DNA from 3 places in the Lactiplantibacillus sp. ME-2 genome. Region 2 is predicted to be linked to each of the others. Evidence: predicted binding sites of a transcription regulator. Region 2 holds the regulator's gene; each other region holds the start of a gene.
The links. Region 2 encodes Rex, which represses fermentation and respiration genes when NADH is low (regulators of the CRP and FNR family bind a similar motif). Its sites were predicted from a motif close to TTGTGAANTANTTCACAA; they were not measured.
Positions count from the first base shown of each region.

Region 1 (7,625 bases), on a different contig from region 2:
TCAACTTTAATGATGTTCAAGCCGAACTTACCTTCCAGGCTCGCCATGACTTGATCGGCTTCGCCCTTCCGCAACAAACCGTGGTCAACGAAAATACTTGTTAATTGCGTTCCAATGGCCTTGTGCAATAACACACCGACGACACTGGAATCAACCCCACCGGAAAGTCCCAGTAAGACCTTTTTGTCGCCAACTTCAGCGCGGATCTTTTCAATCTGCATATCAATGAAGTCATCCATTGACCAGTTAGCTTCAGCTTGGCAAACGTCAAAAGCAAAGTGCCGTAAAATATCATTACCGTAGTCCGTATTCCGAACTTCAGCATGGAATTGAATCCCATATAACTTCCGGTCAACATCTTGAATTGCCGCAATCGGGCAGTTCTTAGAAGTGGCCACCACGTCAAAACCATCAGGTGCCTGAGTAACCAAGTCACCATGACTCATCCACACTGACTGCTCAGCTGGCGTGTTCTTAAATAGGGTCGCCGAGTCACTCGTCACGTCAATGTTCGCCTTGCCGTATTCACGGTTATCAGCTGATTCGACCTTCCCGCCCGCAAGCGTGTAGGTCATCAGTTGCATGCCGTAACAAATCCCCAAGATTGGTAAGCCCAACTTGAAAATCTCCGGGTCAACCCGAAAGGCGCCATCATCGTAAACACTGTTGGGGCCACCAGAAAAGATAATACCTTTCGGGTGACGGGCCTTGATTTCTTCAGCGGTGATCGTGTTCGGAAGTAGTTCCGAATAAACGCCGAAATCACGAATGCGCCGGGTAATCAATTGATTATACTGACTACCGAAATCCAATACCAAAATGGAATCGAAAGACGCGGTATCCGTTTTTGCCAAGTTGTTCACTCCTTTGGATTAATTAATGCTCAATAGGTCTATCATACTGATTTCTAAACGTTCGGTCAACCAGTATGAGAAATTTCTTAGGTGCTAATATTTGCGGAAATACACGGCATCAATCACATGATGCGCAACTTTGTGCAAAATTAAATCCGCACGATTACGGGTTGGCAAGATATAATCATTCAAGTTTTTCAAGTTAACCTCTTCCCAAACACGCTCGGCCATCGCCATCGCGTCCTTCGGATCACCGATCGCCCAAGGATAGAAATAATTCGTCGGATCCTGGAAAGCCGTTTTCATCAGGGCCTTGAAGCGTTCTAAGTACCAATCTTCAATTAAATCGGCATCCGCATCCACATACACTGAGAAGTCCGTAAAATCACTAATGTAGATCGCCTGATTGCTTGGCAATTGCAACACGTTAATCCCTTCAATAATCAAAATGTCAGGATGCGTGATCACGTCAAAGCGGTTTGGCACAATATCATAAGTCTGATGAGAGTATACCGGGGCCTTCGCTAACGGCTTTCCGCTCTTCACATCGTTCAAGAATTGGATCAGCCGCGTCATATCATAGCTTTCCGGAAACCCTTTACGTTCCATCAATTGCATCTTTTTGAGCTCGGCATTCGGGTATAAGAAACCATCCGTCGTAATCAATTGCGTCCGCCGGTCTGGATATAAATATTTAAATAGAATCTCTAATAACCGTGCTGTGGTGGTCTTGCCAACTGCCACACTTCCAGACACTCCAATAATAAAGGGTGATTGGCGGTTCTGGCGGTGTAAAAAAACGGACTCCGTTTCCCGCCATGACAAGTAGTGTTCATACTTGGCCTGCAACAAATGCGCAAACGGCATATAAATATCACGGACATCGTCGAGACTAATCCGGTCATTAAACGCCTCAATTTCGTGCAAATTGGCTGCGGTCAATGGTACTTGATGCTGATTGTTACGATAAAATTGCTTCCACTGTTCACGTGAGAAGCGATAATAGTTCATCTGATCTTCCATGATTTCTGTCTGCCACCATTACTAAATTAATGGGTTGATTATAACATGAAACCCTTATCAAACGCTGATTAAAATTCAAATTAACCGGATTCCTAATTGATAGCCAATAACCATTAATAGCTCGATACTAGTTAACGCTGACCTAGTACCGAGCTATGCTACTGTATCTTATTCGATTTTCAGTTGTGCCGCGACCTCACGAGCCTGACCAAATAACGTCGTAATAATTTCCTTGACTGGCCGAATTGTCGTCATCATCCCCGCCACTTCGCCAGCCATGGGCGTACCATGTTCCATATCGCCATCTTCAACGGCTTTCGCAAATGAACCGTCCGCTAACGCGTGTAATTCTGCTACCGGCGCGTTAGTTTGCTCCAATTGCAAGTATTGCGCCAACATCGGGTTAACTAGCGCCCGTACCGGATCGCGCTGGCTGCGGCCAGTCACGATTGTATCCGTGTCACTGGCAGCCAATACCCGTTGCTTATAACTAGCTGGAACCGGGCACTCCTCAGCTGTCAAAAAGATCGTGCCACACTGCACACCCTGGGCGCCCAGCGCAAACATCGCCGCAATCGAGCGACCATCACCGACACCACCAGCACCAATCACCGGAATATCAACAGCGTCCACGACTTGAGGTAATAATGCCATCGTTGACGTTTGACCGATATGTCCGCCTGATTCTTGACCTTCAGCAACCAACGCATCTGCACCGGCCGCCACCATCTTATGGGCATGGTGGACCGAAGCAATCACTGGGATCACTTTAATACCGGCCGCGTGTAACGGCGGAATATATGAAGTCGGGTTACCCGCACCAGTCGTCACGACCTTGACCCCCTCATCAATGATGACTTGGGCCAGTTCTGGACAGTTCTTCATCTGTAACATTAAATTGACACCAAACGGCTTATCCGTCAGCTTGCGGGTCTCTTGGATCTCTGCTCGCAACTGTTCGGCAGATAACCCCGCTGAACCTAAAACACCGAGTCCCCCAGCTTCCGAAACCGCCCCGACTAATTCATGGGTCGCAATTCGCATCATGGCACCAGAAAAAATGGGATATTGAATACCTAACATTTCAGTGATTGACATCGTCGTTTCCTCCTCAGGTCACTAACAACCGTTCTAACTAGTTGTTAGTATTTTCACGATATTGTGTGCCTAGTCAGCATTAAGGCCATTGTCTCTCACCGACTACTGCACTTGATGAGTTAATTTTAACGCTTATTCCATCGTTATGATAGCGTTTTCTTAGTTATTCCGACACAAGTCCCCAACTGTTCCACTACTGATCATCCTGACGCACCTTAAGATTTCCTTCACAAGTAAAACTAAAAAAAGTACCACTCCAGGTGAATGGAGCGGTACTCACTGTCTTAAACTGACTTAAACTTTTGCTTCATTTAATGTATACAAGGCGTGGTTCACCCGCGCTAGTAACGGTGACAAGCTACCCACCGCGACTAGCGTTAGCTCGTGCATGGCCCGTGAACAGATTGTATATAATAGTTGCCGTTCATCTTCACGTTGGTAATTTTCCTGATTAGCGTTCCACACGATGACCGCGTCAAACTCCAACCCTTTTGCTAAGAAAGACGGGACTACAATGACACCAGGAGCCAAGCGTTGATTTTCAGTTTGAATCAACGTGACCTGCTCACCACGAGCTTTCAGGGCCTTCGTGAGCGCCTCGCATTCTGCTAAGGATTTCCCGATAATTGCCGTCGTATCACGTTCAGAATCGTTCATCGCTAGCTGATCAACGACTTGATCAACCCCTGCTTCAAAGTTAGGCGTCACAACGACATTTGGCAAGTCGCCCTGACGATCAAAAGCCGTGACGGCTTCACCATTGACTAAAATTTCCTTGGTGAAATCAGTAATCTGTTGCGTTGACCGGTACGATTTAGTCAATTGCACGACCCGCGTCTTTTCAGGGTCAAATAATGTGGCCAATTCATTGATCAGCGAATGGCTGTTTTCCTTGGTAAAAATCGCCTGGTTCAAGTCACCGAGCATTGTGAAGCGGGCTTGAGGGAAGCTAAACTTCAGGAACGCTAGCTGAAAGGCGTTGTAATCTTGAATCTCATCCAAGAAGACAAACCGGATGTCACGCTGCCCGTGCTTTCCGGTCATTAAGTCATGCAGGTACATGTAAGCTGAGACCGTTGTTAACGAGATATGACGTTCCTTAATCTCGGCTAGTTTCCGTTCAACCGTAGCATCCCAGTCAGCAGCTGAGATACCGTGATCAGCCAACTTGATGATCTTCGGTACTTCGCGTAAGAAATGCGCGTACTGCATGTTGATGCTCAAGAAACGGTTACGCACGATTTGCGTCCGGGCTTTTCCTAAGCGTTGCATCACAATTTTACGTGCTAAGAATTTAAACTCTTTATCGCCATTCTTAAATTCCCGCGGCTGATTGCCATATAATTGATTGATCTCTTCGCGTGATAAGTCTTGAACCGCTTCTTCGACCCACTTGGAACGCATCTCCGATTCAACCTTGCGATTCAAAATCTTGATTAATTCTTCCTTAGTTGCTGATAACCGGTTCGCTAAGTGGTAGTTTTCGTTGAAAGAGTAGTAAATCGATTTAATCTTTTCCCGGGAAATAATCACTTCATCGTTCAACGTAATGTTACGGAAACGCATGTCCGCTTGTTCCAAATGTCGGCCATACGTTGTAACCGCGTTGAAAAATGCGAGGCTACCTTCCAACTTCGTAATCTTTGCCATCTGCGGTGTATTTTCAGTTTCAAACCGCTGCTGTAAAGTTTCAACTTGCATGTGTGGTAACCGGTACGATGCGTATTGGAAATAAGTCATCTGAACCATGTTTTGTTCACCCAGTTCGGGCAATACTTGGTTAATATAATCATTAAAGAGTTGATTTGGTGAGAACAAGATGACTTGTCCGGCCGTCAAATTACCCCGGTAACGATACAACAAGTATGCGACCCGTTGTAAAACGGACGAGGTCTTCCCGGAACCGGCCGCCCCCTGCACAAACAGGAGGTCAGAACTCGTATCCCGAATAATGGTATTTTGTTCCTTTTGAATCGTCGTCACGATACTCTTCATCTTCACATCGGACTTTTCATCCAACACTTCTAGTAACATCGAGTCACCAACGGCTTCATCAGTATCGTAGACTGTCACGATCTGGCCATTCTCAACCATCAACTGCCGCTTCAACTTCACATTAACGGTCTGTTCACCATCCGGAGTCTGGTACGTCACGTGCCCTAACCCACCGTCATAATAAATACTGGAAATAGGCGCTCGCCAGTCGTAGATCAAAAAGTGATCCGGCGTGTCAGAAAATGAACTGAGTCCGATATAAATCGTCTCAGGCTTAGGCTCACCAGTCTCATGAAAATCGATCCGCGCAAAATAAGCATTCTTTTCCAACTTTTTTAACGTCGATAATTGCTTAGTCGCGTGCTTCCAACTATTCTGCCGCTCATCCATCATCTGTTGTTGCTGCCGCACGGATAATCCGGTCTCCATCATGCCTTCGTAACTATCCGTTTTTATATTGATGTTATTCAGCAAGTCACGTTTAATATCGGCCTGATCTTTTTCCGAGCGCGTAATGGTTTGGCTTTGTTGCTCTTCAGCCACCTTAATTTTCGCAACCACATGATCTAAGTGTTCCTGTTCTGCAGCTTTAATTGACTTAGCCATTGAACGCCCTCCATTCCTAAATATCGAACAATAATTTTATCACTATCGGCGGCCCGACTCAATTAATAACCCATGGCAGCCGCCAGTTTTTGATTTTTTATGTAAATTTGTTTGAACATTGGTCTATCAAAGTTACGATTGTGTTAAACTGGAAGAAATGTAATCGGTTACATCTGTTTTTCAACCCGCAGACGCTTATAATAAATGCAACTTAAATTGGAGGTGGCGCCGTTGGTCAATTTAATAGCCATTTTAACCCATTTAGAACAAAGTATCGTCCCACTATTAACTACGCTTGGTAGTTGGTCTTACATCTTATTATTCGCCGTTATCTTTCTTGAAACGGGCATGGTCGTTTTCCCATTTCTTCCCGGCGAATCATTGATCTTTCTCACCAGCACGATGGCTGCAACTCACAGCGACGCCCTCAGTATTCAGATTCTGGTGCCAGTATTCTTTGTGGCTGCTGTAATTGGCGACACTGTCAATTTCGAAATTGGCCGCCATCTGATTCGCTTACCGTGGTTGCAATGCCACCTCCCCCAATCCAAGCAACAACGCGCACAACAATTTTTTGCTAAGTATGGCGCGAAAGCTGTCATGTTTGGCCGCTTTGTTCCACTCGTGCGGACCTTTGTCCCGCTGAGTGCCGGGGCCGCTAAAATGCCGCAACCGACCTTCGCTATCTGGAACTTAGTTGGCGTTGGTATCTGGGTCAGTGTCGGCTGTTCACTCGGTTACTTCTTTGGCTCGATCAGCTTCGTACAAAACCACCTCTCGCTCTGTTTTCTAGGAATTATGGCCGCCGCGCTCATTCCAGCCACAGTGGTTGCGCTGATTAAGACCTGGCGACAACGGACAACACTCAATCTCAAATAAGCGCCACACACAACACGGTTGATCTGCAATCGTGTTTTTTTATTGCTTCTCGCTTTGAAAGGCATATCTTTCCTTTTCAAAACCACTCAAAAAGTGTATCCTTTCAATGACTTATTCGAGTGGAGGGATTCTATGCAACCAATTCAATTAACTGCCTATCAATCTGACTGGCAAAAGCAAGCAACCGAGTATCAAACCTTGTTACGCCAGCAATTACAGGCGAATCTATTAAAAAGTAGTCACGTGGGTAGTACGGCCATGCCCCAATTATTAGCGCGTCCAACAATTGACTTGGCGTTGCTTGTTAAAGATCAGGCGGCTGCCGTAGCTACGTTACACGCACGACCGGTCGCTGGAACGACGCATACTTACGCGACGCAATTAGCTGCTAACGACATCCACGTGATCATTACAACTGATGAACAGCATTATCAGCAATTGCTCACTTTCCGGGATTATCTCAATGCGCACCGGACAGACGGCCGCAAGTATACTGCCATTCGCGAAAAAGGTGTGCGCAATGGACAAGCCGATCTCGCAGCCTACCTACAAATGAAAGCAGCATTCATGGCAAGCATCAATGACAAGGCCCAAGACTGGTTAGCCACTAAGGATCAGCATGAACACCACGACCGGACCGTCCGTGCAGAACTCGTCAACATGTGCCTTATCACCAATCCAGCGACCGGCGATGTCCTGGTTGAAAATAAGATTGACGCACAGTGGTCGGGGTTAACTTTTCCTGGCGGCCATGTTGATCGCGGTGAATCACAAGTAACCGCGATGAAGCGTGAAGTATTAGAAGAAACCGGCTTGCACGTCGATCAATTAAAATTAGTTGGCACCGTAACGTGGGTCGAAAATGCGGACGGCGACGTGTCGCTTGGTACCTTATACACCACTAGTCACTATCACGGTGATTTGCTAGCCGGCTCATACGAGGGGGCCATTAGTTGGCAACCATTGAGCCAACTGACGCCTGACAAATTAGCCCCTGGTGTCGACCAAATCCTGAAAGTTTTCACCGATGCACATGCTAGCGAAGCTTTCTGGGGCTTTGATGATGATCAGCTCCGTGTGTACTAAAACGAATCGAGGTATTTATTCATGGATCAAGTTTCCTTAGTCATTATTTTATTAGCCGCATTATTAATTCCGCTTATCATGGCT
Region 1 is NZ_JAKZEQ010000023.1:8,110-15,734, reverse strand. It holds gene guaA (glutamine-hydrolyzing GMP synthase) at 1-854, opposite strand, end outside; gene coaA (type I pantothenate kinase) at 948-1,877, opposite strand; gene MMY95_RS09435 (nitronate monooxygenase) at 2,046-2,975, opposite strand; gene helD (RNA polymerase recycling motor HelD) at 3,270-5,576, opposite strand; gene MMY95_RS09425 (VTT domain-containing protein) at 5,781-6,455, shown strand; gene MMY95_RS09420 (GrpB family protein) at 6,588-7,541, shown strand; gene MMY95_RS09415 (cation:proton antiporter family protein) at 7,563-7,625, shown strand, end outside.
Region 1: a site for Rex is predicted at 3,017-3,034, ahead of MMY95_RS09435 (nitronate monooxygenase). Genes of this name have one in related genera too.

Region 2 (7,625 bases):
GTAGCAAGAATAGGAAAATCACTAGGAGAATCGAAATCAACGCCCCAAGTAAGTTTACCGCCGCCTTCATCCACCACCATTGCCCCCGTTCGCGGAACCAATGAATAATCATACCAGATTGCGACAAAGTAAATGGGACAAAGACCCCCACCGCATAAAGTGGAATCAAAAGCGTCGTCTTCCCATGAAAGATAAAGATCAACGCAATTGCCCCGACCGCCAATGAGATAATCCCATTGGAGTAGCCCAAGCGGTCCCCACGATCCATGTAAGCATGTGGTAGAAATTTATCTTTAGCCAAGTTATAAGCTAAAATTGGAAAGGCTGAAAAACCAGTATTTGCCGCAACGGCCAGAATTAACGCCGTCGATAATTGTAACAAGTAGTAGAATAAGCCGTGACCAAAGACCGCCGTAGCAATTTGTGACAAGACGGTATTGTCTACTTGTGGTTTAACGCCTAAGTAATAACTTAAATAAGTAATACCACCAAAGAAGACGGCCAAGACTAATGACATAATTGCTAACGTGTTCGCCGCATTCTTGCGTTTCGGTCGTTTGAAGTTTGGCACCGCATTACTGATTGCTTCCACCCCAGTCAGCGAAGACGAACCGGAAGAAAAGGCCCGTAAGAACAGCACCAAGGTCATCCCTTGAACCGGTGCTCCAACTGCTGCGGAGGCGTGGTAAGTTAAGTTACCACTCGCAATATTCATAACGCCCCATAGAATCATGCCGATAATCATAATAATGAAAAAATAAACGGGAAACGTTAAGAATGATGCGGATTCGCGCATTCCACGCAAATTTAACGCCATGATGGCGATGACAATCAGTACGGCAATCAATACTTGATAATTAGCTAGCGCCGGAATCGCCGACGTGATTGCTTCAGTACCAGAAGTGACGGAAACCGCTACGGTCAGCATATAATCAACCAGCAGTGATCCCCCGGCAACTAATCCGGCTGGCCGCCCCCAGTTCGTACTTGCCACCACGTAGGCGCCACCGCCAGATGGATAAGCCCGAATAATTTGTCGGTACGACATCGTAATAGCAAACAACAGCACTAACACAAGCGCCGCCACGTACAATTGATACATCAACGCGGCCGCTGAAAGTGTAATCAAAACGGTCGTAATCTGTTCAGTACCGTAAGCCACCGATGATAGCGCATCTGACGATAGCAGCGCCAGTGCCTTGAACTTGGTGAGTGCTTGCCCACCCTCGTCCATGGTTTTTAACGGTTTCCCAATAACTAACCGCTTTAAATAACGCCACATGATAATAACTCCTTTATTCCAAAATAATTATCCCAAAGTAAACTGAGTCAAAGTAGATTCTACTACTTTACCCTGCCAAATACTACCAGTTAAATGTCGGGTGCTTCACCGCACCCACATTTTGCGTTAACGACTAATCCTACCGCTCTAATATGGATAAATCAATACCTTTATTCTAGTCGATTCACACCCTAACAGCACTAAAAAAGCACTTACTCAGCCGAGTAAGTGCTTAATGTTACGATTTGTTTACATCATACCGCCCATACCTGGGTTTGGTGCGGCTGGTGCAGCTGGTGCATTTTCTTCAGGTTTTTCAGCGACAACGGCTTCAGTCGTTAAGAGAAGGGCTGAAACAGAAGCGGCATTTTGTAAAGCAGAACGCGTTACCTTAGTTGGGTCCACGATACCAGCTTTGATCATGTCAACCCATTCATCAGTTGCGGCGTTGAAACCAACACCTGGCTTTTGTTCCTTCATCTTTTCAACGATAACAGAGCCTTCCAAACCAGCATTTTCAGCGATTTGGCGAACTGGTTCTTCCAAAGCACGTTTAACAATGTTGATCCCAGTTTGAACGTCACCAGTTTCCTTCAATGCAGCAACATCTTTGATAACGTTAATCAAAGCAGTACCACCACCAGCAACAAAGCCTTCTTCAACGGCGGCCCGAGTTGCGTTCAAAGCATCTTCAATCCGGTATTTACGTTCCTTCAATTCAGTTTCAGTAGCGGCACCGACACGAACAACGGCAACCCCACCAGCTAATTTAGCTAAACGTTCTTGTAACTTTTCTTTGTCAAAGTCAGAAGTTGTTTCACCGATTTGGTTACGGATAAATTCAACCCGTTCTGAGATAGCATCCTTGGAACCAGCGCCTTCAACAATGGTGGTGTTATCCTTAGTAACCGTAACTTTGTTGGCTTGACCTAATTGATCGATGGTCGTGTCCTTCAATTCAAGGCCAAGGTCGTCAGTGATAACCGTCCCGCCAGTTAAGATAGCGATATCTTGTAATTGTTCCTTACGCCGATCACCAAAACCGGGTGCCTTAACGGCGACAACGTTAAACGTCCCACGCATCTTGTTCAAGACTAAGGTTGGTAAAGCTTCACCAGAAATGTCATCAGCAATGATCAACAATGGCTTGCCTTGTTCAACGATGGATTGTAATAGTGGTAAGATATCTTGAATGTTTGAAATCTTCTTATCAGTAATTAAGATATATGGATTGTCAAGATCCGCCTCCATCTTATCATTATCAGTAACCATGTATTGTGATAAGTAGCCGCGGTCGAATTGCATCCCTTCAACAACGTCTAAGCTAGTATCAACACCACGTGATTCTTCAATCGTGATAACACCGTCATGACCAACTTTTTCCATGGCTTCGGCAATCAATTTACCAGTTTCTTCACTTGCTGAAGATACAGAAGCGATTTGCGCAATATCTTCTTGCGTCTTAACTTCGTGTGCCATAGCGTGTAATGAGTCAACCGCCGTCTTAGTAGCTTCTTCAATCCCACGACGAATGCCAACAGGGTTAGCACCGGCCGTAACGTTCTTCATACCTTCATTAACGATTGATTGTGTTAAGACCGTTGCAGTAGTCGTCCCATCACCAGCGATGTCATTAGTCTTTGAAGCAACTTCAGAAACTAACTTAGCACCCATGTTTTCGAAATGATCGTCTAATTCGATCGCCTTAGCAATCGTTACACCATCATTAGTAATTGTTGGTGAACCATATGATTGTTCCAAAACAACGTTGCGACCCTTAGGACCTAACGTTGACTTAACTGTGTCAGCTAATTGATCGACACCTTTTAGCATCGCTGAACGTGCATCTTCAGAGAACTTTAATTCTTTAGCCATTATCTCTATTCACCTCATGAATTTAATTTATTTTAAGTTGCGCAATTTAAATGGATTAGTCTTCGATTGCAACAATATCTTTTTCGTGCAATACCAAATACTTAGCACCTTGATACTTGACTTCGGTACCGGCATACTTATCGAATAATACTTGATCGCCGACCTTCACGCTGGGGTCAACTTTTGTCCCGTTATCTAAAACACGACCGTCATTGACGGCAACAACCTTACCGCTTTGGGGCTTTTCCTTAGCGTTATTGGCAATGACAATACCGCCAATTGTTTGTTCTTCTTCTTCTTGTTGTTGCAAGATAACGCGATCTCCTAATGGTTTTAACACGTGAATCCCTCCATTTATTCTTTTTTAGCACTCCTCAACCTCAAGTGCTAATTACATTGTCAACTATATCATTTTAATTCAAGATTGCAAGTGATTTGTCAATTATTAGTCAAAGAATGTCAAATCGACTATAATGAATACTATTGAAGTATCAATAAATCTTAAATCAAACTTTTAAAAGGACGTGACTTGATGGTTAATCGCCGCCAATCAATCTTTATTCTTATCATCTACTTTATTATTTACGCACTACCGAGCGTCCTTGTGACTGCTTTCCATCAGCTAGGGGCCCAAGTATTCGTGATTCAAACGGTCGACTACTTAGTCGGTGCAATCCTACTCATCTGGTTGGCGAGTCGCATGCGGACAAAAAACGTTGTTGAAAAACAACCAAGTAACTGGTTCATGACGTTCATCTGGGGATTGATCGGTCTTGTCCTAGTCATCGTTGGTCAAGTCATCATTTTAAAAATGACGGCTTTACTGGGACAGTCAACAGCGTCAACCAACACGACCACCCTCTTAACTGTTGGGCAACAATATCCCGCTTTCTTCTTAGCCATCATTGTCGGTGCCCCGATTATGGAAGAAATCGTCTTCCGCAAAGTTATCTTTGGCAATCTAAGTGCGGTTACTGGTCAGATTGGAGCGGCCTTGATTTCTAGTGTGCTATTTAGCTTTGCACATGCGGATGGTCACTTTATCCTCTATGCCTTTATCGGGTTATTATTCTGCTGGTTATACCAGCACACCGGTCGGATTCAAACATCGATGACGGCTCACATCCTAATGAACGCATCGGTTGTGTTACCCACATTATTAGGCTTACTGCACTAGTATCATTACTAGGTAGCGCTAACCTAGCGTTTCAACGTTAATTTTCACCGAATATTTATACGTTACAATCAATGATTCGTGATCTAAGTATGTTAAAAAGGCTTCCCTGAATAATTCAGAGAGGCCTTTTTATAGCCATTTAATTTCAAAGATAAAGCGAGTTATTAATCTTCAGTCTCATTTTCATCGTCATTACCATTGTCACCTAATTGCTGACCGTAATGTTCAATGAAGTAGATCAATGTTTGTAATTCGTTGGTCAAATCAACGTTCTGAACCCGTACTGTCTCAGGAACGGAGATTCGTAACGGCGTAAAGTTCATGATTCCTTTGACGTTTGCATCAACCAAGTCATCGGTAATTTTCTGAACAACCGTGGTTGGCACCGTTAAGATAGCAATCTCAATCTGTTGTTCGATCAATTGCTTTTTGAGCTCCGTCATTGGGTACACTGGAACCCCACTTTGGACTGTATTGGCAATCGCCTCGTTGACATCAAATGCTGCTGAAATGCGGACATTACTGTTTTTGTGAAAATTAAAGTTCAGTAGGGCGTGGCCCAAATTACCGACCCCAATTAAAGCAACATTCGTTAAGGTGTCTTGATTTAAAATCTTTTTGAAAAATGCAAGTAACGTTTCAACATCGTATCCATACCCTCGTTTGCCGAGCGCCCCAAAATACGAGAAATCTCGCCGAATCGTTGCTGAATCTACTTTAACCGCCTCGGACAACTCGGTCGATGAGACCCGCTTCTTATCTGCATCTAGCAAGATATTTAAATAGCGGTAATAAATCGGTAACCGTTTTGCCGTTGCCCGTGGAATTTTTGTTTCTGCCATTCGGACGTGTCCTCCTAATTAAAAGTTTGTGAATTTGCTGACACTATTCTAGCATAACGCGTGACTTTGTGAAATAATAATTACTTATTATTCCGAATAATTGGGTCAGGCCGTTACAATATGCTACAATTATGTCACGAATTAAATGTGAAAGGAGCTTAATAAAGCGTGATTTTACTACAAGTACAGCAAGTTATGCGGCGTTTTGGCGCCGATGTCTTGTTCGATAACGTACAAATGGATATTCAAGAACACGCTCGGGTGGCCCTTGTCGGTCGAAACGGGGCCGGAAAATCAACCTTACTTAAAATGATTGCCGGCGAAACGGTACCGGACGAAGGCCATATTTCAATGCGCAAGGGCTTAACAATCGGTTACTTGGCGCAAGACCAAGGACTGGATAGTAACAATACGATTTGGGAAGAAATGAGTAGTGTCTTTGCTGAGTTACATGCCATCGAAAAACGGATGCACCAGCTCGAAAATCAATTGAGCGACCCCGCAATCATGAATGATGAGCAGGCTTATCAACAGACCCTGAAAACCTATGATCAGATTCAAACTGAATTTCAACAAAAAAACGGGTACGGCTACCAAGCTGAGATTCGGGGCGTGTTGCACGGCTTCCAATTCGACGCCGATGTGTACGATAAGTCGGTGACGGCACTATCCGGTGGACAAAAGACCCAGTTGGCCTTGGCCAAGTTGTTACTTGAAAAACGGGACTTGCTTATCCTTGACGAACCGACGAACCACTTGGACGTCGAAACCCTTACTTGGTTGGAAAGCTATCTCCAGTCTTACTCTGGTGCGCTGCTAATCGTTAGCCATGACCGTTATTTCTTAGACCGGGTCGTTAACGAAGTCTATGACTTATCACACCATGAAATGGTGCACTACACTGGTAACTACGACCAGTTTGTGCAAGAAAAAGCGGCTCGAATCCAAGCACAATGGAAACATTATGAAAAGCAACAAGCGGAGATCAGCAAGCTTGAAGACTTTGTTAATCGTAACATCGTGCGTGCTTCTACGACAAAACGGGCCCAGGCTCGGCGTAAGCAGTTAGCAAAGATGGACTGCCTTGACCGCCCTGATAGTGACGAGAAGACTGCCCACTTTGGCTTTCATGCGGCTAAACAAAGCGGCAACATTGTGTTGACCGTCAAAGATGCAGCCGTGGGCTATGATGGTCAGATTCTTTCGGAACCCGACAACTTGAATATTAAGAAACATGAAGCTATTGCCATCGTTGGACCGAACGGTATTGGAAAATCGACTTTCCTAAAGAGTATTTTGGGACAGATTCCATTCATTAAAGGCCAGGCCGTTTTTGGCACCAACGTCGTTACGGGCTACTACGATCAAGAGCAACGTAATTTAAACGACAAAAAAACCGTCCTCAGTGAACTTTGGGATGAACATCCCACCACTCCTGAAAAAGACATTCGTACCATTTTGGGCAGTTTTCTCTTCACTGGTGAAGATGTTGATAAACCCGTTCATGCCCTATCTGGTGGAGAACGAGCCCGGTTACTGTTGACCAAACTTGCCATGCAAAATGACAACTTCTTAATCTTAGATGAACCAACTAACCACTTGGATATCGATAGCCGTGAAGTTTTGGAAGTCGCCCTCAACGACTTTGACGGCACCCTTTTGTTCGTGTCACATGACCGCTACTTCATTAACCAAGTCGCCACGAGTGTCGTAGAGGTTTCTCCGGAAGGCACGGAACTCTTCTTAGGTGATTACGACTACTACATCGACAAGAAACAAGAGCAAGCTGAAATCGCGGCTGCGGCTGCTAGCCAAGCGGCCGAAAAAGCTGCTGAAGCCGGTGCAGCGGATTCAACCAGTGCCACAACTGCTGCTCCCCGCTCCAAAGGCCAGCAAAATTACCAAGCCAGCAAGCAGCAACAACGTGAAAAACGCAAGCTTGAGCGCTCAGTTGCCGCCCTGGAAGAACAGATGACTGCCTTAGATGAACAAGCCACACAGATTCAAACTGAAATGGCGCAACCTGAAGTATCGGCCGATGTTGGTAAACTACAAGACCTACAAAAAGAACTTGAAGCCATCAATACTCAACAAGAACAAGTTGAAACCGAATGGACCGAACAAGCTGAAGCTTTAGAAGAATTGAGCTAATTTTCCAACGACTCATCAGATAAAAATAATAGTCGCCTCAAGAATTAATATAATTCTTGAGGCGACTATTATTTTGCCCCTATCCGCGGCATAAATCATGATTGAAAGAGGATGATTCCTAGAATCAAAAATGACCAGCTTAAGCCCGCTGGAAACAGTTCAAGTTAGTGTAAACTTGCTTAGTTAGTTCGTCCTACACCGACCTCCAGTCGGGATAGCGTTCGAATGGCTGACAAGGATATACCCAACTTTTGCTGAATTTGTCGTTGTTTTTCATAAACGTTAATTTTATCAATCA
Region 2 is NZ_JAKZEQ010000017.1:43,058-50,682, reverse strand. It holds gene MMY95_RS07980 (APC family permease) at 1-1,282, opposite strand, end outside; gene groL (chaperonin GroEL) at 1,532-3,157, opposite strand; gene groES (co-chaperone GroES) at 3,213-3,497, opposite strand; gene MMY95_RS07965 (type II CAAX endopeptidase family protein) at 3,690-4,334, shown strand; gene MMY95_RS07960 (redox-sensing transcriptional repressor Rex) at 4,499-5,176, opposite strand; gene MMY95_RS07955 (ABC-F family ATP-binding cassette domain-containing protein) at 5,345-7,327, shown strand.

Region 3 (7,625 bases), on a different contig from region 2:
TCATACCCCGATCCGCGGCGCCTTCAGCAATAACTTGACCAAATCCGTGGGCCGCACCCGTGATAAACATAACTTTATCTTTAAAATCTTTCATGATGTTTTGCGTCCTCCTCGACGAAATTGTGATTTTATTAACTTATCAGTAAATATTAACCTGATGACCGGTCATTTATCTTGACTACGCTTTCATATTAACCCACTAAATTTGTTTGAGTAATGGATAAAAGTACTAGTCTTACGACGATTAAACTGTAGCTTTTATACATGTGTGTTGGTTCACAATTATAACTAACTAAAGTGTGGTTCCAACTTTAATTAGCTCATAAAAACGCATGCCAGCCCTTCTTAGCTTACATGCGCATCATTATAATTGGATTTATTTTCTTAATACTGCAACCGTTCATTGTGCACGGCTACGTTGCCGAAACATTCAAGGTCCGTGCCAGATCAATCACTCGTGCTTTGATCTGATCTCGGACCTGTCGAAATACTAGCAATTGGTCACTAACACTGCCAGTCGTGCGAGCCGGATCAGGCAATGGCCAGTGTAGCCTGGTCACCGTTGCCGGAGTGACGGGGCAGCGATCCCGTGCATCACCACACAACGTCACCACGACTGCACACTGATTAAGATAGGTCAGGTCGATTAATTTAGAAACCTGGTCACTGATATCAATACCCACCTCGCTCATTACTTGAACAGCTAGTGGGTTCAGGCCATGTGTCTCCACCCCAGCACTAGCAACTTGCCAGTTTGGTCCCAATAATTGCTGTGCAAAGCCTTCTGCCATCTGACTGCGACAGGCATTGCCCGTACATAAAAAATATATTTTTGGCATTTCGCCGTCCTCCTAAATTACTGACGATAACGACACTAATCGCGTATCATCACCAATATTATGCCCGCAAGAATCCCGCTTGCTCCGCTAATAACCATTAAGATACAACATCGTCATGCGCGTAACCGCGATAGATTGCTGTGACTATTCCAGCAATCGAATAAGCTAGCCTTAACCCTCAAGAATGCGCTCACTATATTTTTGTAATCGATTTCAAAACGATTTATACTAGAATTGATATTACAATATTATTCTAAACTTATAACCAGTCCCCCTGAGCAGTTACTCATCGCGAGAACGGTCTTATTTCAACTAATTTATCGGAGGTCTTTTCCATGACAGTAGCAATTCGTTATCAAACTCGCAATGGCAATACACAAGCATTTGCCGAACAAATCGCTAGCGTGGCAGGTGTTCCAGCACAATCCATCGATACACCTGTCGAACAAGCTGACACACTCTTTTTTGGCGGCGGTACTTATTTTATGAAACCCGACAAAACCGCATCTGCTTTTATGAAGAACCTTGATCCGACTAAGATCAAACAAATCGCCCTATTCACAACTTCTGGCGGACCAGAAATGGTTTCAGACAAAGCCCTGACAAAGATTGCCACCGAAAAGGGCATTCCCGTCATCGGCCACTTCCACCAAGTCATGGGTGGCAAAGGAATGAAAATCATCGGCAGTACTGGCGGCAAGCTCAAAGATGAGCAGATTGAACTCGTTAAGGAATTCGCTCAAAAAATGTTAGCTCAATAATGATTTGACGGCGCTCGCGTTGACTGAAAAAGTCAATGCGAGCGCTATTTTTGGATTAGTGCTGAAGACCTAATTAGCCCGTCTAATTTGACGTAGGACGTCAATGCACCGCTGCTGTTTAGCGTTAGGCAAAAAGGACTTCCGCACCGCCAGTTGCATGTAACAGTGTAATTGCTCTTGGGCAGCTAGTGGAATCCCTACAACCTGATCACTTAGCACTACGGAATCCGCAATGACCACCCCATCACCAACGTTTTGAGCAACTAGACCTTCGACTAACGCGTTGGTAGCTGCCTCGTAGACGATTTTAGGCTGTATGTGGCCGCGCTGACAATATTGTTCTAATGCTAACCGTGGTAATGCGTGTTTAGGACGAGCGATGATAGGCACTCCTTGTAAGTCAGTTGCTCGAATCGTTTTTAAGTGACTTAATGGACTATTGACATTGGCCAAGACCTGCATCTGATGTTCCTCTAAGATGCTCACCCGTAAATCCGTGGCACGTTCTGGGACCAAAGTTGAAAAAACCGCTGCGTCTAACTTGCCTTGCCGCAAGTCAACTAACAATTGTTCTGAATCAGCAACGGTCGTTGTGACCTGGTCTAATAAATCAACTGAGATAAATTTTTTTATCACCCGGGGAAGCCAAATACCACCCGCAACATTGGAAAATCCGAGCCGAACTTGCTGCTCATTAGCGTGATGAACTTCCAGTGCCATCTGCGCAACGTCTTTTAAGAGTTGCTTAGACTTAATATACAAGGTCCGCCCCGCTGCCGTCGTTACTAGTTGGGCCCGATGGTTGGCCTGCGTTAGTAATACTGCTTGGTATTCTTCTTCCAATCGTCGTAAAGCTGCAGAAATAGCCGGTTGTGTGACGTGAAACTTGGTCGCCGTGGCCGTGTAATTTCCCGTCTCAACTAATGAACAGAAGTACTTTAAATCGCGTTCATTCACGTCAACGCCCCCATTCAATCTATTTAATACCTAATTTTAACACGAAAGATGCGGCAAATCGTGGTCAGGATCAATCACGACTTACCGCATCTATATTGCTCAGTTAGTCTTACCAAAAGCCTAATAACTTGGTCCACAGCAAGCCCCCACCTAACCAGATGACGTTAAAAATAACCCCAATAATTGCACTCAATCGCCACCACTCCGCACTAGTCACATAGCCTGTACTTGACAATAATGCCGCGGGCCCGGCCGAGTACGGCGTCGTTGACAAGTTGATTGAACCAGCAAATGCCAATAGTAACGCCGCTAAAACATGGGGAACACCGGCACCAATGGCGATGGATAAAAAGCCAGCATATAACGCCGAAATCTGTGTTGAAACACTCGGAAACATGTAATGTAAGTAAAAATAAGCTAAAAACAGGATAATGAGCACGCTAATCCAGTTCATACCATTCAGTAAATGACCTAACGTTTTGGAAAACCATGGGAAAAAGCCTAGTATCATTAGCTTCTTAGACATCATCATGATGATCGATAACCAGACTAAAATATTCCAAGCAAAATGTTCATTGAGCAAATCGTTAGTCGTTAACACGCCCGTAATCAGCAAAATAACAACTGCGATAAAACTTACTTCGGTCGCATCGATGCCAATTTTAGTCCCGATCAACCATAAAACAATCGCTAAAATAAAGGTAATTGACATAATTTTTTCACTAGCTGTCATTTTTCCAAGTGCGGCCAAACGCGTCGTTGCCCAGCGGTGCGCGTCTGGCGTTTGTTTCACCTCAGGGGGATAGACTTTATATAGTACCCATGGAATAATTAGTAGCGATAAAATACCTGGGACACAAGCAGCCATAAACCATTGCATCCAAGTTACCGTGATTCCCTGCATCTTAGCTAAACCAATAGCCACCATGTTGCCAGCTAAACCGGTCAAAAACAAGCCTGATGTAATATTATTAACTTCATATTCATTAAAAACTAGAAATGAGCCTAATTTTCGCTGTGTGCCCTGTTTCGGATCAGATCCCATTTCACGAGAAAGATTATCAATAATGGGATACATAATCCCGTTGACCCGCGCATTATTGCTAGGAATACCAATCGCCAATACGGCATCAACAAAGGATAAGGCGTATGCTAAGCTCAGCGTGCGCTTGCCAAATAAACTGACAAACAGATAGGCGATCCGCTTGCCAAGTCCTGATTTAATAAAACCAGCAGCCATGAACATGCACATGGCAACCATCCACGCCGTCGAATTACCAAAACCAGTAGCGACTTCGTCCATCGTAAAAACACCCGTTAACGTCGCGACAACAATCCCAATCAGCGTGACGGCCATCATCGGTAATGGCTTGGTAATACAAGCAATAATCGTTGCCACAAAAATTGCAAATAAGTGCCACGCCATAATACTAATTGCTACTGGTCGTAGTGGCGTAACTAGCCATAACCCAATTCCAAAAATTAGCGGTAACAGAAAGCCCTTCCATTTTATTTCACTCAACATCTGCACTTCCTCCTAATCTTCATATAATTGTTAAGATTTTCACATATCTTGCCATTAACGGTTGTTTGCCGTTTTTAAATATCACCATAACTTAATTTATAAGTCTGTCAATTTAAATTTAGTTGTAGTTGCTTGAGGTGTCGCAATAAAACCCGTTATATACAGCCTACAGGGACCTGTTTGCGATTAAAAATACCTGAAATTATCATAGCGACTAGTGCCTTTTATCGGACACTTTTATAAATAGAATTTATAAAAAGCTAAAATAAAGTTTGCCACTTGCTTAATTCTCACTAAAGTTTCGACAACCCGTCAAGTTAATCACAGCTTGTTATCCTTGTCACAATAGCATTCTGTTGGCTTCGTTAAAATTAACGGTTGTTTTTTCTAGGTAACTATTTATATTGAAAGCGTAAACAATTCGTATACTTATCCAACTAAAAACTAATAAAGGAATGTTAATTATGAAATATATTGCCTTGATTGGTACGGCGGCACAACAGTCTTACAACCGTGAATTATTACAATTTATGAAGCATCATTTTAGTCAACGGGCTACCATTGACGTTAATGAAATTACAGGGATTCCCCTTTTTAATGAACCAACTCAAAATCATATCCCGGCGACCGTTCAAGCCTTAAATGATAAAATTAGCCAGGCCGATGGGGTGATCATCGGGGTACCCGAATACGATCATGCCATTCCGACCGCACTCAAGAACGTTATTGAATGGCTTTCTTACCAGCTCCACCCCTTTGCTAATAAACCGGTCATGTTAGTTGGTACTTCCCTTGGCGTACAGGGGACGTGTCGTGCTCAAGGTGACTTACGCAATATTCTCAATGCGCCCGGAGTTGATGCTCAGGTACTCCCTGGCAATGAATACATGTTAAGCTACGCTGCTAAAGCCTTTGATCAGAATGGTCAAATGACCGATGCCCCTTCTATCAAGTTCTTGGAACGGTGCTTCGATAACTTTGAAAAATACGTTAAGGCACTCAACGGCACGCCCGCGCTCAATGTGAACTGGCACGGTAACTACGACGTCATCGTTTTAGGCTTTGGTGGTGCCGGTGCTTCAGCGGCTCGTTTTGCTGCTGATAATGGTGCCCACGTACTAGTAGTTGATGCGGCACCATTTGGCCGTGAAGGTGGCAACACCCGCTACTCCGCCCAACACGTCGTTACGGGTGAAAGCTTAGATAAACTAACCGCTTATTATCAAGCACTGGGCGCGCCATTCAGTACCCCTACTAAGACACTCAACGCCTATTTAAGCGGCATGAGTAAAATTCCAGCATATTTTGAAAAATATCTGGGGATTAAAGCCGTTAGTTGGAAACATGATATTAAACCCGGTGATGCCGTTGCCATCAAGAAAACCATGGCGGAATACCCAGAACTAGCCGGAAGTGATACGATTGACTTTGCCCTCGTTCACAAACGTGATAAAGACGCTGCATTATGGAAACTACTCCGGCAAAAAGTCCTTGAACGAGCTGACAATATTGACGTTTGGTTGGACTCACGGGCACAACATTTGATCCAAGATCCTAATACTAAAGTGATCCAAGGGGTCCAAATCAAACGGGGCGAGCGACTGCTTAATATCCATGCCAATAATGGCGTCGTTTTAGCTATGGGTGGTTTTGAAAACAATCCTGAGTTAAAGCAAACCTACTTGCACAGTGATCATCTGACACCACTTGGGACGCTCTATAACCGCGGTGATGGTATCAAAATGGCTCAAGAAGTTGATGCCAAAATGTGGCACATGACCAATTATGAATCTCACGGTATCTTACCTGGAATCACCTTCAAAGAAGACGCCAATGAACGGGGCCGTCAAATTGAACACTGGCCTTTATTAAAAAACGGTAGTATTTTCGTTATCGCTGATGACGGGACACGCTACTTCCAAGAAGACGCTAAGCACCGTCACGGACACGTTTACACACATGGCTCTTGGCTAATCCCAATGAATAATCAGCACCCCTACTTAATTTTTGATCAAACCCAGTACGATGCCTTCAAACAAGAAGAAAGTCAGGCTGGTCAGTTACCGTATCCGAAATTCATGACCAAGCTCGTTTCCGCGCCAACGATTGCACAATTGGCCGCCAAATTGGGAGTTCCTGCTAATAATCTACAACAGACGGTAACTGACTTTAATCACTACACAGAAGTGGGACGTGATTTTGAATTTGGTCGTGATCCGCAAACGATGCGTCAACTGGACGATGGCCCTTACTATGCCATTGCTGCGGCCAATGACGTCCTCAACACGCAAGGGGGGCCACAACGCAATGAAAATGCCCAAATTCTCAACGTCAATGACGAACCTATTCCACGCTTGTTCGGCGCTGGTGAATTAGGCGGTATCGTTGCAAACTGCTATCAAGGTGGTGGTAATTTAGCCGAATGTTTGATCTTTGGTAAGTTAGCCGGTGAAAACGCTGCTCGTCCAAAGGTAGATAGTGAATCTGTCACCGCCAACGAAGCCAACGGAATTAATGACCTTGTTGATGGCGAAACAGCATCTAATGTTAAACTGGCCGCTGATCAATATCTCGGCAGTTCCAATGCCGGGCTAGGTGGCAAAGTTATTGTGCGTGTGACTTACAACGACCATAAAATTCAAGCAGTCGATGTTATTCAACACCATGAAAGTGAAGATGTTGGTTTAACCGCTATCGATCAAATTCCACAAGAAATTGTGGCAGCCAACTCCACTAGCGTTGACGCCGTTTTAGGTGCCTCTGCATCTAGCCGAGCTATTAAAGAAGCGGTCCAAAATGCGCTGAAACAAGTCAAAGATTCAGTCACGAATTAAGCACAATTCAAAGCGAATATGTATTTGAGAACATCACGTAACTCACGAGTTGCGTGATGTTTTAGTGTCCCATGGCGAAAGTTTCACGTGAAACATTTTAGGACTTACGGTATTTGATTTCCAAATATAAGTTATGCAAGGTGCCTATCAAAACAGACACCATCTATTGCCAAAATCAGCAGTATACGTTATACTGTTTATCGCTGTGGCTATAATCGGCCACAATAAGGAGATGATTAATGATGATGGCATCATTATCTGTACGCAAAAGTGCTGCTCGTTAGCGACACTTTTCGACAGAACCTTTCAGAGAAGTGTCTGGTTTGAATCTGAAAGGAATTATATTATGCAACCGACAATTACCACCTATCAATACAGTTATATTACTCAGCAAGTCAATCAGTTAATTAGCGCCGAGCTCGCCGTAAACGATCTTCAAATTAGAGCCGTCGTACGGGCACAAGCTATCGAGCGGATTACGCCACTGCTTCCTAGTGACAATCCAATCACCGCTAATTTCTTGTCCCATTTGCAAACGGACCGGCTAACCCGTGCCAAGGCCCCTCAACTACTTGAAACGCTAATTCCGCTAATTATTCCGTTTCCATCCTTGACGACAAAGCAACTAAGCAAGTTGTTTCGCAAGGTCAAAAAGTTGAAGCAGCCTGTATGGTCACAATTAGCATTACACGAATTGACTTACCTAGGT
Region 3 is NZ_JAKZEQ010000011.1:14,789-22,413, reverse strand. It holds gene MMY95_RS05790 (SDR family NAD(P)-dependent oxidoreductase) at 1-94, opposite strand, end outside; gene arsC (arsenate reductase (thioredoxin)) at 414-839, opposite strand; gene MMY95_RS05780 (flavodoxin domain-containing protein) at 1,175-1,600, shown strand; gene MMY95_RS05775 (LysR family transcriptional regulator) at 1,670-2,557, opposite strand; gene MMY95_RS05770 (DASS family sodium-coupled anion symporter) at 2,667-4,082, opposite strand; gene MMY95_RS05765 (FAD-binding protein) at 4,547-6,916, shown strand; gene MMY95_RS05760 (elongation factor G-binding protein) at 7,263-7,625, shown strand, end outside.
Region 3: a site for Rex is predicted at 4,411-4,428, ahead of MMY95_RS05765 (FAD-binding protein). Genes of this name have one in related genera too.